DNA from 2 places in the Limosilactobacillus galli genome. Region 2 is predicted to be linked to the other one. Evidence: predicted binding sites of a transcription regulator. Region 2 holds the regulator's gene; the other holds the start of a gene.
What was found. The regulator NrdR, encoded in region 2, represses ribonucleotide reductase genes. The targets are predictions, from matches to a motif close to ACACNATATATNGTGT.
Positions count from the first base shown of each region.

Region 1: the regulator NrdR is predicted to act here: its motif matches at 2,766-2,781, upstream of nrdH (glutaredoxin-like protein NrdH).

Region 1 covers NZ_CANCWK010000014.1:25,278-32,714, reverse strand. The annotation lists gene nrdF (class 1b ribonucleoside-diphosphate reductase subunit beta) at 1-111, opposite strand, end outside; gene nrdE (class 1b ribonucleoside-diphosphate reductase subunit alpha) at 192-2,363, opposite strand; gene nrdH (glutaredoxin-like protein NrdH) at 2,467-2,688, opposite strand; gene tadA (tRNA adenosine(34) deaminase TadA) at 2,934-3,431, shown strand; RNA gene ffs (signal recognition particle sRNA small type) at 3,467-3,564, shown strand; gene dnaX (DNA polymerase III subunit gamma/tau) at 3,705-5,582, shown strand; gene QOS10_RS04505 (YbaB/EbfC family nucleoid-associated protein) at 5,604-5,912, shown strand; gene recR (recombination mediator RecR) at 5,912-6,511, shown strand; gene QOS10_RS04495 (YaaL family protein) at 6,515-6,766, shown strand; gene tmk (dTMP kinase) at 6,781-7,425, shown strand.
Region 2 covers NZ_CANCWK010000017.1:11,296-18,732, reverse strand. The annotation lists gene QOS10_RS05035 (Bax inhibitor-1/YccA family protein) at 1-556, shown strand, start outside; gene QOS10_RS05030 (YoaK family protein) at 671-1,273, opposite strand; gene polA (DNA polymerase I) at 1,397-4,063, shown strand; gene mutM (DNA-formamidopyrimidine glycosylase) at 4,078-4,917, shown strand; gene coaE (dephospho-CoA kinase) at 4,914-5,516, shown strand; gene nrdR (transcriptional regulator NrdR) at 5,554-6,021, shown strand; gene QOS10_RS05005 (replication initiation and membrane attachment family protein) at 6,033-7,397, shown strand; gene dnaI (primosomal protein DnaI) at 7,403-7,437, shown strand, end outside.

The DNA of each region.
Region 1 (7,437 bases), on a different contig from region 2:
GAATTGCTCGGTCAGCTTTTCCCAGGTTGCCTTGTCGATCATGTCGGAAACCTCGTTCCAATTGATCGCCTTGTAACTCTCTAGCGGCTTAAATTTTTCTTCAAACTTCATTATATGTATGGGACTCCTTTATCGTAATTCAACAAGTATCGTACTAGCGTTCTTAAGTTTAACAAGTGCCCGGTAGCGAATCAAATGACACAGCTTTCGCACTGGTTGGCACCAATCTCGTCGTTGTCATCGGTAAAGGTCCGGATGTAGTAGATCGACTTGATTCCCTTCTTGTAGGCGTAGTGCCGCAGGAGGTTGAGGTCCCGGGTCGTCATCTTGTTAGTCCGGCCGGCCTTCCAGTCGTAGAGACCATCTGGGATGGTGGACCGCATGAAGAGGGTCAGGGACATGGATTGGTCAACGTGCTGCTGGGCGGCAGCGTACGTGTCGATGACCTTGCGCATGTCCATGTCGTAGGCGGACTTGTAGTACGGCATGGTGTCGTTGGACAGGTACGGTGCCGGGTAGTAGATCTTCCCAATCATCTTTTCTTGCCGTTCCTCGATCCGGTTGACGATGGGGGTCAGGCTGGCTGTCGAGTCGTTGATGTAGGCCGTCGAACCGTTCGGAGCCACGGCTAGGCGGTAGGCGTTGTAGAGGCCGTCTTTCATGACTTGATCGCGGAGCTTCTTCCAGTCATCCGGACCAGGGAGGAAGATCCCGTTAAAGAGGTCCTTGACGACATCGGATTGCGGCCGCCAGTCCTTGTTGACGTACTTATCGAAGTAGGAACCGTCGGCGTAGGCACTCTTGTCGAAATCATGAAAGGACTCGCCCCGCTCCTTGGCGATTTCGTTGGAGGTGACCAAAGACCAGTAGTTCAGCAGCATGAAGTAGACCCCGGTAAATTCGATGGCCACCGGACTGCCGTATTGAATGTGGTTCTTGGCCAGGTAGCCGTGCAATCCCATGGCCCCCAGACCGATGGAATGGGTGAGGTCGTTACCGTGCTTAATGGTTGGAACGGTGTCGATCTGCTCAACGTCGCTGATCCGGGTCAAGCCGCGGACCATGGCCCGGACAGACCTGCCAAAGTCGGGGCTGTCCATCATGTTGGCGATGTTGGTCGAACCGAGGTTACAGCTGATGTCCTGACCCAGCTTGGTGTAAGTCTGGTCATCGTTGACCCGGGATGGCACCTGCACCTGGGCGATTTCGGAGCAGAGGTTGCTCATGACGATCTTACCGTCAATCGGGTTGGCGCGGTTGACCGTGTCGATGTTGATGATGTATGGGTAGCCGGATTCCTGCTGGAGCTTGCTGATCTCATCTTCCAGGTCACGGGCGTTGAGCTTCTTCTTGTGGATCTCGTCGTTGGCGACCATGTTGTCGTATTCCTTCGTGATGTCCACGTAGGAGAACGGCACGCCATAGACGCGTTCAACGTCGTAGGGACTGAAGAGGTACATATCCTTGTTGGCTTCGACCAGCTCATAGAACTTGTCCGGAACGGTGACCCCTAGGGAGAGGGTCTTTAGGCGAATCTTTTCGTCGGCGTTTTCCTTCTTGGCCCCCAGGAATTCGATGATGTCGGGGTGGAAGACGCTCAGGTAGACCACGCCGGCCCCTTGCCGCTGGCCTAATTGGTTAGAATAGGAGAAGCTATCTTCGAGGAGCTTCATGACCGGGACAACCCCGCTGGCAGCCCCCTTGATCTTCTTGATTGGGGACCCGGCTTCCCGGAGGTTGGAGAGGTTAATGCCGACCCCGCCGCCAATCTTGGAGAGCTGAAGAGCGGAGTTAATCGTCCGGCCGATGGTGTTCATGTCATCAGTCGTCTGGATGGCAAAGCAGGAGATGAACTCGCCCCGGCGCTTGCGGCCCACGTTCAAAAAGGTTGGTGTTGCGGGCTGGTAGCGCTGATGAATGATCTCATCAGCCAGGTCCATGGCCAGGTCCTGGTCGCTGTCAGCCAGGTAGAGGGCGTTCATGGCGACCCGGTCAATGTAGTTCTCCAGGTAGTATTCCTTGTCGTTGGTCCGCAGGGCATATTGGGCGTAGAACTTGTAGGCGGCCATGAAAGAGTGGAAGTGGAAGTTTTGCGTCTTGAGGTAGTCGTACATTTTCTCAATAAACTTCAGGCTATACTTATCCATGAAGCCGCGTTCGATGTAGTCGTGATCCTCCAGCCAGGTGAACCGCTCCTTTAATGAAGAAAAACGCTTGGTGTTGGGCTTAACGTTGTGCTCGATGAAGTCTGTCAGGGCTTCTTTATCCTTATCGAGTTGAATCTGCCCGTTGCGGGGGATGTTCACCTCATTGTTAAGATCGAAGTAACGAACTTTTGTCAGGTCAATGTCAGATAATGCCATGTTGGTGTGCTCGCTTTCTAATTGCTGTTGGTGACAATAAATAAGCCAGGAAGAAGGGGGCGAATCGCGCTTTTCTGCCTGGCTGGTTAGTAGCTTTCAACGACTATGCTAATTGTTGAAGACGGTCTGGACGGAAGCCGGAAAATGCGTTACCGTTAGGAAGCTTCACAACCGGAGTGGCCATGAAACCCTCGGCCTTCAGCTTAGCGACGTATTCGGGCTGTTCGTCAATGTTGTATTCAACAAAGTCAATCTTGTGTTGCGTTAAGAACTTCTTGGTCATCTTGCATTGGATGCAATTATGCTTAGAAAAGACGGTTACCATGATAATCTCCCCTTACTAAAGTTATCGTTTGCTGATGCTTTCTAGTATAGCGGGAAAAATGGAAAAATCAATTAAAAATACCATATATTGTGTCACACAAATTAGTGAAACACGATATATGGTAATGATGACGGCGATTAACTTTGTGAAACTTTTTGGGTGATCAGGTGATCACTAGGTAAAACTCAATTAACTATTATACACTGGAAATAGCGAAAAGTGTTTTGATTTTATGGAGAAATTTTATGACAGAGAAAACTCATGAAAAGTACATGCGGGCGGCCATCGCGGAAGCCCACCAGGCAGAGATCTTAGGGGAGGTCCCGATTGGCGCCGTGGTGGTTCACGATGGGCAGATCATCGGCCGGGGGCACAATATGCGCGAGCAGTTCCAGGACGTGACCTACCATGCGGAGATCCTGGCGATCATGGAGGCGTGCACGAACCTGGGCAGCTGGCGGCTGGAGGACTGCGACCTCTACGTCACCCTGGAACCGTGCATCATGTGCAGCGGGGCCATCGTCAATGCCCGGATCAAAAATGTCTACTACGGTGCTAAGGACCCCAAGGCCGGGGCCGTGGACAGCCTTTATCACTTATTGAGTGATCAGCGACTGAACCACCAGGTCAATGTCGAAAGCGGCCTGCTGGGAGCGGAGTGCAGCCAAATGCTGAAGGATTTCTTCCGGGCAATTCGGAAGAAGAAAAAGCTGGCCCGTAAAAAACGTCGGTCAAAGGACTAGCATTTCACGGCGAAGTAGTGTACTATAAATATTGCCGCAAGGCCTTAGAGCAAGGTTGCACTTACGAACCGTGTCAGGTCCGGAAGGAAGCAGCACTAAGTATGAAGCAGCTTGTGCTCTAAGTTTTATTGATAATCAACTCAAGGTCCATAGCGAGATTTTTCTCGTTGTGGGCCTCTTTAATTATAAATTGCCAAACAAATTGGTAACAAATTGCTGGGGAAAACTTGTATAATATTTACTAGCACTTTGTTATCAGAAAGGAAGGTTAGCGTGAGTTATCAGGCTTTATACCGGGTTTGGCGGCCCCAGCGCTTTGACGAGCTGGTCGGCCAACAGATTGTTACCCAGACCTTAAAGAACGCAATCATTACTAATCAGATCAGTCACGCCTACCTCTTTGCAGGCCCCCGGGGAACGGGGAAGACCTCGGCCGCTAAGATTTTTGCCAAGGCGGTCAACTGTCACCATTCCAAGGATGGCGAGCCCTGCAACCAGTGTGAGATCTGTCAAGCGATCACCAAGGGACAGCTTAACGATGTGATTGAAATCGATGCGGCCTCCAACAACGGGGTCGAAGAGATCAGAGATATTCGGGATAAGGCCAAGTATGCGCCGACCCAGGCTGACTACAAGGTCTACATCATCGACGAAGTTCACATGCTCTCGACCGGGGCTTTCAACGCCCTGCTGAAGACCCTGGAGGAACCGCCGGCAAACGTCATCTTTATTCTGGCGACGACTGAGCCGCACAAGATCCCGCTGACGATCATCTCGCGGGTTCAGCGCTTTGACTTTCACCGCATCAGTGCCCAGGACGCCTTTGACCGGATGAAGTACATCCTGGACCAGAAGAATGTCGACTACGAGGAGAAGGCCCTCTGGGTGATTGCCAACGCTGCCGAGGGGGGAATGCGGGATGCCTTAAGTATCCTGGATCAGGTTCTTTCCTTCAGTGACAACGAGGTCAAGCTTGACGACGCCCTCCTGGTGACCGGCAGCGTGACCAAGCAGCTGCTGAAGAAGTACTTCTTGGAGCTGGCCCACCACGAGAGCGCCCAGGCCCTTGATACGATGAAGGATATCCTGGCCGAGGGGAAGGATGGTCAACGCTTCATTGAAGACCTGATTTCCTTTATCCGCGATGTCCTTCTCTACCAGGAATCACCGGACCTGATCAGCGTGGCCGCTACTGGCCTCAAGGACGAGGATTTCAAAGAACTCAGTGCGGCGGTTTCAGCTGCCAGCCTCTACCAGATGATCGACGAACTCAATGACATTCAAGAGGAGATGCGGTTTACTACCCACCCGGATGTCTACCTGGAGGTCTTGACAGTTAAACTCTGCCAGATCAAGGATGGGGGGACTGCGGCGGCCCCGCAGCCGGCTCCGGCCCAAGCAGCGCAGCCGAACCTGGCCGCCAACACGACGATCAAACAGTTGCAGCAGGAGATTCAGCAGTTGCAGCAGACGGTTCAGCAACTGCGGGCCAATGGTGCCGGCCCAGCCAAGAAGCCGGCCCAGCCGCGGGTCAAACAGCGGAAGGTCCAGGTCAACCTGGGGCAGATCTACCCGGTCCTCGGGGCAGCTACTAGGAAAGACCTGGTCAACCTCCAGAACCTGTGGGGAGATATGCTTAATCATCTGACAGTTCCCCAGCGTTCGCTGCTCCACGTCTCCAAACCGGTGGCGGCGAGTGCCACCGGGGTGATTGTCGCCTTTAACTACGCTTTCCTCTTCCAGGAGGCCACGACGGACGACAACCTGATCACGGCGATGGAGAGTGCCCTGCAACAGCTGATGGGCAGCGATTACAAGGTGGTCTTTGTACCGCAGGACAAGTGGCCGCAAATCAGGAAGAACTACATTAAGGAGCACGGCCTTGGTCACCGGAAGCACGCTGCCTCGTCTTCACCGGCATCGACGCAACCGCAGCCGCATCAAACGGCGGCCCCGGCACCGCAGGATAAGGCAGCCACGGCGCCAACATCTCCGGCCCTGGCCGAACCGCCCCTGCCTGAGGAACCGCCGGTCGAAGATGATGAGGGGAATGTAGTTTCACCGGCAGACCAGTCGACAGACAGTCAGGACCCCGTCACGGCAGCCAAGCAGCTTTTTGGCGATGATATTGTTAAAATAGAAGATAATTAAATGTAAAGGATGGATAGAAAAATGATGCGTGGAATGAATATGCAACAGATGATGAAGCAGGCCAAGGCAATGCAAAAGAAAATGATGGCCGAGCACGAAGAACTTGCCAAGCAGGAATTCGTCGGCAAGGCCCCCGATGACATGGTGACGGCAACCTTCACCGGCGACAACAAGCTGGTGGACCTGAAGATCAATAAGGAAGCCGTTGACCCTGACGACATCGACATGCTCCAGGACCTGGTTGTGGCTGCCATCAATGACGGCATGACCAAGGTCAACGAGGCAACGCAGCAGACCCTCGGCAAGTACACCCGGGGGATGGGGATGTAATGCAGTACCCAGAACCACTTGCCAAGCTGATCGAAAGCTACACCAAGCTGCCGGGAATCGGGCAGAAGACGGCGACCCGGCTGGCCTTCTATACTCTTGGGATGGAAGAAGACGACGTGACCAACTTCGCCAAGTCCCTCCTGTCGGCTAAGCGGGACCTGCACAGCTGCAGCATCTGCGGCAACATCACCGAGGACGATCCTTGCCCGATCTGCCGGGACAAGACCCGAGACCGCTCCAAGATCCTGGTGGTTGAACAGTCCCAGGACATCATGGCCATGGAACGGATGCACGAGTACCACGGGCTCTACCACGTCCTGCAGGGGGTTATTTCCCCCGTTGCCGGGACTGGTCCCGAGGATATTAACATTACCAGCCTCCTGAAACGTCTGCAGAAGAGCGATGAGGTCAAGGAAGTCATCATCGCCACCAACGCTTCCTCGGACGGGGAACTGACGGCCGGCTACCTGGCCAAGCTGATCAAGCCGGCGGGCATCAAGGTTACCCGCCTGGCGCACGGTCTGTCAGTGGGTGCTGATATCGACTATGCCGACGAGATGACCCTGTTCAAGGCGGTGCAAGGACGAACGGAGATGTAGAAGATGTTATTCAGACGGCAGCCAAAACATGAGGTAGAAAAGAAACGCAACCAGCGGCTCCTGGCGACAATTTACGAAACCAAGGCCAGCTGGGACCACGCTCGGGAGACCGAGCGGGCGGTCTATGAGGCCAACGTCAGCAGCGAGCTTCAGGATCGGGCCCACCTGCAAGAGCAGAAGTACCTGTACCTGTACCGGATTGCCCGCCGCTATCACGTTCACGGCCAACTCAACCAGGGCATTGTCAGCCAATAGAAAGGAAACGAAGAATGAGTGGAAAGTTTATCTCTTTTGAGGGACCCGATGGCGCCGGCAAGACAAGCGTGATGCGCCAGATCAAGGCAGACCTGGAGGAGCAATTTGGAGCCGACCGGGTGATGTATACGCGCGAACCTGGCGGTAACCACATTTCGGAGCAGATTCGCCGCGTGCTCTTTAATGCCGATAACACCGACATGGATGCCCGGACGGAGGCTCTCCTGTTCGCTGCGGCCCGTCGCCAGCACATTGTTTCAGAAATCCTGCCGGCATTGCAGGAGGACAAGGTGATCCTGTGTGACCGCTACGTCGATAGTTCGATTGCCTATCAGGGGGCGGGCCGGCATCTGGGTGAGCAGGAAATCTGGCAGCTGAATCGGTTTGCCATCGATGGCCTTCTCCCAGAACTGACTGTTTACCTGGATGTGCCATCAGAAGTGGGCTTGCGGCGGATTGCTGAGCACCGGTCTGACCAGGTCAACCGCCTGGATAAGGAGAAGCTGGCCTTCCACCACCTGGTTCGTCACTCCTTTTTGCGCCTGCAGCAGGCCCATCCGGACCGGATCAAGCTGGTGGATGCCAGCCAGCCGCTCGCCAAAGTGGTGGCCGACGTCAAGCAGGTAATCAACGCCCGTTATCCAGAACTTTTTAACTAATTGCAGAGGTGA
Region 2 (7,437 bases):
GAGCTTCTTTGGGGCCCACCCGGCAATGGTCTGGATTGTTCTTTTGCTGCCAATCGCGCTTTCAATGGGGGTCAGCTTTAGTGCGACCCGGAATCCAGCTGGTGGGTTCGTCATGCTGATGCTGATCTCGATCATCTACGGGGTTGAATTTGCCCTGATTGCCGGGGTCTACACTGGTACTGATATTGCGGCGGCCTTTGTTTCATCCGCTGCGGTCTTTGCCACGATGGCCATCTACGGGACGGTAACGAAGCGCGATTTGAGCCGGTTCGGTGCCCACGCCATGGCGGCCCTGGTGGCCCTGATGATCGCCTGGATCATTAACATGTTCTTACACAGTCCGGCAATCACCTACATCTTCTCCTTCATTGCGGTCATTATCTTTGTTGTTCTGACGGCTTGGGATGCCCAGAAGATGAAGCAGATTTACATGAACTACAGTGATCAAAACACCATGACGGGGCTGGCAATCGTGGGGGCCTTACAGCTCTACCTTGACTTCGTCAACCTCTTCATCTCATTCCTGCAGATCTTCGGAATGAGCAATCGGGACTAAAAATAAAAGCCAAACTAGGGAAATGCCTAGCTTGGCTTTTTAATTTTGGCCTTCACGCGACCACTTCTGAATGTAGTAGGTGACATTGACGATGAGAATCACCAGGCCCGCGATTCAGATGGTCCGCATTCTCATGAGGGGCTGGAGCTGGGCGGAAACGATCGCCCACAGGGTAAAACTGACGACGATCAGGCTGTAATCGATGGCAGCCTGGCGCTGGCTTTGGTCGTGGTGGAAGCAGTACTCGCTCCAGGCCACGACCGATTTCTTGATGTTGCCGCTGGTGAAGACGTTGCTGTAGCCAAACCCCTCAATCTTGGCAAAAGCGGCATTCTGCATGGCCAGACCAAACGATAGTGCCGGGACACTGATGTAGGTTGGAAAGCTGGCAGGCAGTCCCCCGACGATCATCCCAATGATCAGGATGGGGATCAGGCAGAAGACCTGCCAGTAGTGGTCGATGTGAGCGTGGAAGATGCTGACAATGGCCAGGCCGACAATGTAGGCGATCAGGGAGGCCAGCCGGTCAAACACGCCGAAGAAATTATGGCTGGCCAGGGCGGCACTTAAAAAGACGATGTTCCCAGTCTGAGCAGCTGCCAGGGTATGGTTGAACTGAATATAAGTGAAGGCATCGGTGAAGCCGCCGCAAAAGGTTAGCGCAATGGCGAAGAAGCGGGCCTCGGCCAGGTGGCGTTGGTCGAATATGTTATGCATAATGAATCATCTCTTAAACAGTAGTCAGTCTCCATTATATTCCCGGAAAGACCGATCAGGAAGGTAACCTCAGCTGCTAATCTTTGGTACAATTGTTTTTAGAAACAGAAGGGCGGGAATTAAATGACAAAGCAATTACTATTGATTGATGGTAACAGTATCGTTTTCCGGGCATTTTTTGCCATGCATAGTCAGATTGACAAGTTTACCAATAAGGATGGCCTGCACACGGCGGCCATCTACGGCTTCAAACTAATGCTGGACCATGTACTGGCCAACTTCCACCCGGATGCGGCTCTGGTGGCCTTTGATGCGGGCAAGGTGACTTTCCGGACCAAGATGTACAGTGATTATAAGGGTGGCCGGAACAAGACCCCTGAAGAGCTGACCGAGCAGCTTCCTTACGTGCGCCAGCTGGTCAAGGCTTCCGGCTTGCACAGCTATGAGCTGGCCAACTATGAGGCCGACGACATCATCGGTACCCTGGCCAAGGAGGCTGATGATGCTGGTTACGAGACCCTGATCGTGACGGGGGACCGGGACCTGACCCAGCTAGCCAGCGATCACACTACGGTGGCGGTAACTCATAAGGGAGTTACGGAAACCGAGCATTACACCCCGGCCCACGTCGAAGAGAAGCTGGGAATCACCCCCCGGCAGATTATTGACATGAAGGCGCTGATGGGGGACAGCTCGGATAACTACCCGGGCGTTACCAAGATCGGCGAGAAGACGGCCCTGCGGCTGGTCAAACAGTTTGGCTCGGTTGAGGGCATTTATGACCATATTGACGACCTCAAAAAGAGCAAGATGAAGGAACACCTGGTGGAAGAGGAGAAGATCGCCCGCGAGTGCAAGACGCTGGCAACGATCCTGCAAGACGCCCCGATCAAGGTCGGCTTGAAAGACATCACCTACCAGGGCGAGCAGACTGAAGAACTGGTTGACTTCTACCAGCAGATGGACTTCAAGTCCTTCCTGGCGAAGATGAACGTCTCCCCGGAGGATAGTGATGAACCGGCAGTGGCGCCGATTACGTATGAAGAATTAACTGCTGGCCGGCTTGCTGACCAGGTAGCTAAACTGCAGGGCTCAGTCAGCTTCTACCTTGAGATGCCCGAGGCCAACTACCACCTGTCGCCGTTTGCCGGCTTCGTGATCGGGGATGGTCAGCACTGGCTGGTCAGCCGCGATGTCGAATTACTGAAGCAAGAACCACTGAAGAAACTTCTGGAAGACCCGGCGGTAGAGAAGAACGTCTTCAACGCCAAGAGGCAGATTGTGGGTCTCCACCGGCTGGGGATCGACCTGGCTGGAGTCGACTTTGACCTTCTGCTGGCTTCATATTTGCTGAACACCAACGATAACAGCAATGACCTGGGTAAGGTTGCCGGCGAGCACGACTACCATAACGTCCAGACAGATGAAGAGGTTTACGGCAAGGGTGTCAAGCGGGCAGTTCCAGAAGATGATGACGTCTTCTTTACCCACCTTGCCAACAAGGCACGGGCAATTATGGAGCTGCGCCAGCCCCTCTACGACCAGCTCAAGGAGAACCAGCAGATGCCGCTCTACACTGACATCGAGCTGCCGCTGACCCGGGTCCTGGCCAAGATGGAGATGACCGGGGTCCGCGTGGATGCCCAGACACTGAAGAACATGGGCAGCAAGCTTCAAGAACGGCTGGCCGAGATTGAGAGTGAGATCTATTCACAGGCCGGCGAGGAGTTCAACATCAACTCCACCAAGCAGCTCGGCCATATCCTCTTTGAGAAGCTGAAGCTGCCGGTCATCAAGAAGACCAAGACCGGCTACTCTACGGCGGTCGATGTCCTAGAGAAACTGGCGGACCGGTCACCGATCGTTGCTGAGATTCTGGAATACCGGCAGATCGCTAAGCTGCAATCAACTTACATCTTGGGTCTTCTGAAAGTGATCCACTCCAGTGACCAGAAGATTCACACCCGGTACCTGCAGACCTTGACGCAGACTGGGCGCCTGTCTTCGGTTGATCCTAACCTGCAGAACATCCCGGTTCGGCTGCCCGAGGGCCGGCAGATTCGGCGGGCATTTGTGCCGAGTCACGATGGCTGGCAGATCTTCTCCTCCGACTATTCACAAGTTGAATTGCGGGTGCTGGCCCACATCACGGGTGATAAGAACCTCCAGGAGGACTTCAAAAACGGCGAAGATATTCACGCCAGCACGGCCCGGCGGATCTTCCATCTGCCGGCCGACGCCCCGATTGATCGGAACATGCGGCGGCGGGCCAAGGCGGTCAACTTCGGGATCGTCTACGGAATCAGTGACTACGGTCTGGCCCAGCGGATTCACGTCAGTCGGGCGCAGGCGCATGAATTTATCCAGAACTACTTCCATGAGTTCCCAGGGGTGGAAAAGTACATCCGCGACACCATTGCCTACGCCAAGGAACATGGCTACGTGGAGACCATCACCCACCGGCGCCGCTACCTGCCGGATATCAACGCCAAGAGCTTCAGCCGGCGGTCGTTTGCGGAACGGACTGCGATGAACACCCCAATCCAGGGGAGTGCCGCTGATATCATCAAGATTGCTATGATCCGGATGCAGCGGGAATTGGAGGACCGTCACCTCCAGGCCAAGATGCTTCTTCAGATCCATGACGAACTGGTCTTTGAGGCGCCGAAGGAAGAAATCCCGGTATTGCAAAAGCTGGTTCCCCAAGTGATGGACTCAGCGGTTAAGCTGGACGTTCCACTGAAGGTGGACAGCAAGTTTGGCGATACCTGGTACGATCTTAAAAAGTAAGGAAGTCATTAAAGTTGCCAGAATTACCAGAAGTTGAAACCGTCCGGCGGGGTCTATTGAAGATTGCCAAGGGACGCAGGATTAACACAATTGATGTTTACTATGGCAAGACGATTACCAACGATGTTGAGGAGTTCCGTCAGGCCCTGATCGGTCAGACGATTGAGGATATTGACCGGCGCGGCAAGTACCTTCTCTTTCGGTTCAGCAACAACCTGACGATGGTTTCGCACTTGCGGATGGAGGGCCAGTACTTCAGCCAGCCCATCGGCGGACCGATTGACAAGCATACCCACGTTGTCTTCCAATTTACGGACGGGACGGAGCTCTGCTACCACGATACCCGGAAGTTTGGCCGGATGACCCTGGTTCGAACCGGGGATGAGATGCAGGTTGGCGGTCTCAAGACGATTGGTCCGGAACCGACCCCGGAGACCTTTAAGCTGGATTTCTTTAGGGACGAACTCAAGAAGAGCCGGGGGAAGATCAAGCCTTTCCTCCTCAACCAGCGGCACGTGGCGGGACTTGGCAACATCTATGCCGATGAGGTCCTGTGGATGAGCCGGATCAACCCGGAGCAACCAGCCAACTCGCTGACTGACCAGCAGATCAAGAACCTTCATGCCAACATCATCAAGGAACTAGCCCAGGCCATCAAGTACAAGGGGACCACGGTTCATACCTTTGCCAATGCCTTCGGTGACGCCGGGGGCTTCCAGGAACGGCTCAACGCCTACGGACATGGCGGGGATAGGTGCCCGCGTTGTGGAACCAAGATGGTTAAGATCAAGGTTGCTCAGCGCGGAACCACCTATTGTCCGCACTGCCAGCCGCTGCGGGAGGACCTGCCATGACGAAGATAATCGGTCTGACCGGCGGAATCGCCAGCGGCAAGTCCACCGTCAGTAACTTGTTGCGACAGGCGGGGATCCCGATTGTCGATGCCGACCAGGTTACCCGTCAGGTGCAGCGGCCCGGCTCTTCGGCCTTGGATAAGCTGGCGGCCGCGTTTGGCAACCAAGTCATCCAGCCGGATGGAAGTCTCGACCGTGCTCAGCTGGGCCGCCGGGTTTTCGCCGACACGGCGGCACGACAAGAGCTCAACCAGATCATGCAGCCCCTGATTTGGGATGCGATCTGGCAGGCAGTGGAAACTTTCAAGAAGCAGGGGGTGCCCAACGTTATTCTGGATGTGCCTCTCTTATATGAGCAGCACTACGATGAGGACTGTGACTTAGTGGTAGTGGTGACGGTCAGTCCAGAGCCCGAGCTGAGACGGCTGATGGCGCGTAACCACTATTCGGTAGCGGAAGCCCGGGCTCGGATTGCTGCCCAGATGCCGTTGAAGGAGAAGGCGGCGCGGGCCGACGTGGTGATTAACAACGACGGCAGCCCGGCACAAACCCGGCAGCAGGTGGCACAATTGGTTGAACACCTGCAGAGCACGCGGTAAAATAAAGTACTACCTATGTTAAAAGGAGGGGAACGCTTTGCGATGCCCACATTGTCATAAGAATGGTTCGCGGGTGGTCGACAGCCGCCCCAGCGAAGACAGTACCTTCATTCGGCGCCGGCGTGAATGCGTCCACTGCGGTTTTCGCTTCACCACTTTTGAACGCTACGAGGAGACGCCGCTGCTCGTCATCAAAAAGGACGGTACCCGTCAAGAGTTCAGCCGGCAAAAGATCCTCAATGGGATTGTCCGGTCGGCGGAGAAACGGCCGGTGAGCATGGAGCGCTTGACCAAGCTGACGGATAAGGTGGAGAAGCAGGTGCGCGGTCTCGGCGAAAATGAGGTTTCTAGCCAAATCATCGGCAAGTTTGTGATGAATGAACTGAAGAACGTCGACGAGATTGCCTACATCCGCTTTGCCAGTGTCTACCGGCAATTTAAGGACGTGGATGCCTTCATGAGTGAGCTTGAGACGATGGTCAAGGATGAGCATAAAAAGAAGTAGGGGGTTAGATCGTGACAACGCGGCCAAACTTTGATCCACAGGCGGGGTACCTGGTTACCGCCGCGGCCGACTTTATCAACTTTAACGATCAAGTCTTTACTGATTATTACCAGCCGGTTTTAGGACCGGTGGCCTTCAGCCTCTTCTATGCGCTGCGCAGCCAGCTGCTTGATCACCCGACCCTAGCCGATCGTCGGCTGCAGTCAGCTCTGCTGGTGCAGGTGAATGCTGGCCAGAGCCAGGTGAGCGAGGGCCTGCGCCGCCTGGAGGGGATGGGCATCGTTCAGACGTATTTTCAGCACGACGCTCAGGGGGACCTGTACGTCTATGAGCTTCAGGCGACCCTTTCCCCGGAGCGCTTTATTAATGACAACCTGCTGAGTGTGCTTCTATTAGAGGCAATCGGTGAACAGGTTTTTTCCCGCTTGGCTAAAGGCGCTCATCGCTATCAGCTGGTTGCCGACCGCACACAGCTGAAAAACGTCAGCCACCGCTTCTTGGATGCCTATCAAATCGATCAGCACGAATTGGTTCACGTTCCTGAAGTCATTAAACAGGCCCAAACGACTGCTGCGGTAACAGAAAAGCATTCGCTGGTGGCGGACAGCAGTGACTTCGATTGGGCCACACTGCTGACCCTCCTCAAGAGCCAGCCGGTGGTCAAGGAAGACCTCGCTGATCATCGTGAGTTAATTGAAGTGGAACACCAGCTGTATGGGATTGATGAACCGACTATGGCCCGTCTGATCAGGGGAGCACTTGACCTAGCCACCAATCATTTTGACGCGCGGAAATTTAAGCGGCAGGTGGCGGCCCAGTATAAGCAGCCAGCGTCTGTGCCGGAATCCGCCAATCCCAAGCAAAAAGAGGTCGTTGACGATAAGCAATTAACTGCCAAGGACCGCCAATTGTTGAAGAGCACTAACAACTACGCGCCAGTGGCCTTTCTCCAGGCCCTCAAGGAGCAGACGGGCGGTTATGTAACCGCCGGGGAACGCAACGTCTTGACTCGGCTGGTCCAGGATGGCAAGCTTCCATCGTCGGTCATCAACGTCCTCGTCTGGTACGTCATTGCAGATCTGGGCAACGCTACGCTGAAGGGCAACTTTGTCGATGCCATTGCCAACGACTGGCTGCGGGCTGGTGTTCATGATGGTGCTGGAGCGTTACTTCAGCTCAAGAAGTTTAACCAAGAAAAACAGCAGCCGGGGACGACAAAACGGTTCAGCACTAAGCGCAACCGCCAGCGGATGGAAATTCGCGAAACAATGCCTGACTGGAGCAAACAGGATCAGGTAACCCGGACCAAAAAGGCTTCGGCAGCGGCTCTCGCCAAGGCCCGGGCCCGGCAGCGCAGCAATCGTAAGGGAAGGTGATTGGTTTGGAACCACTAAATAAGACAATTCAAAAGATGAT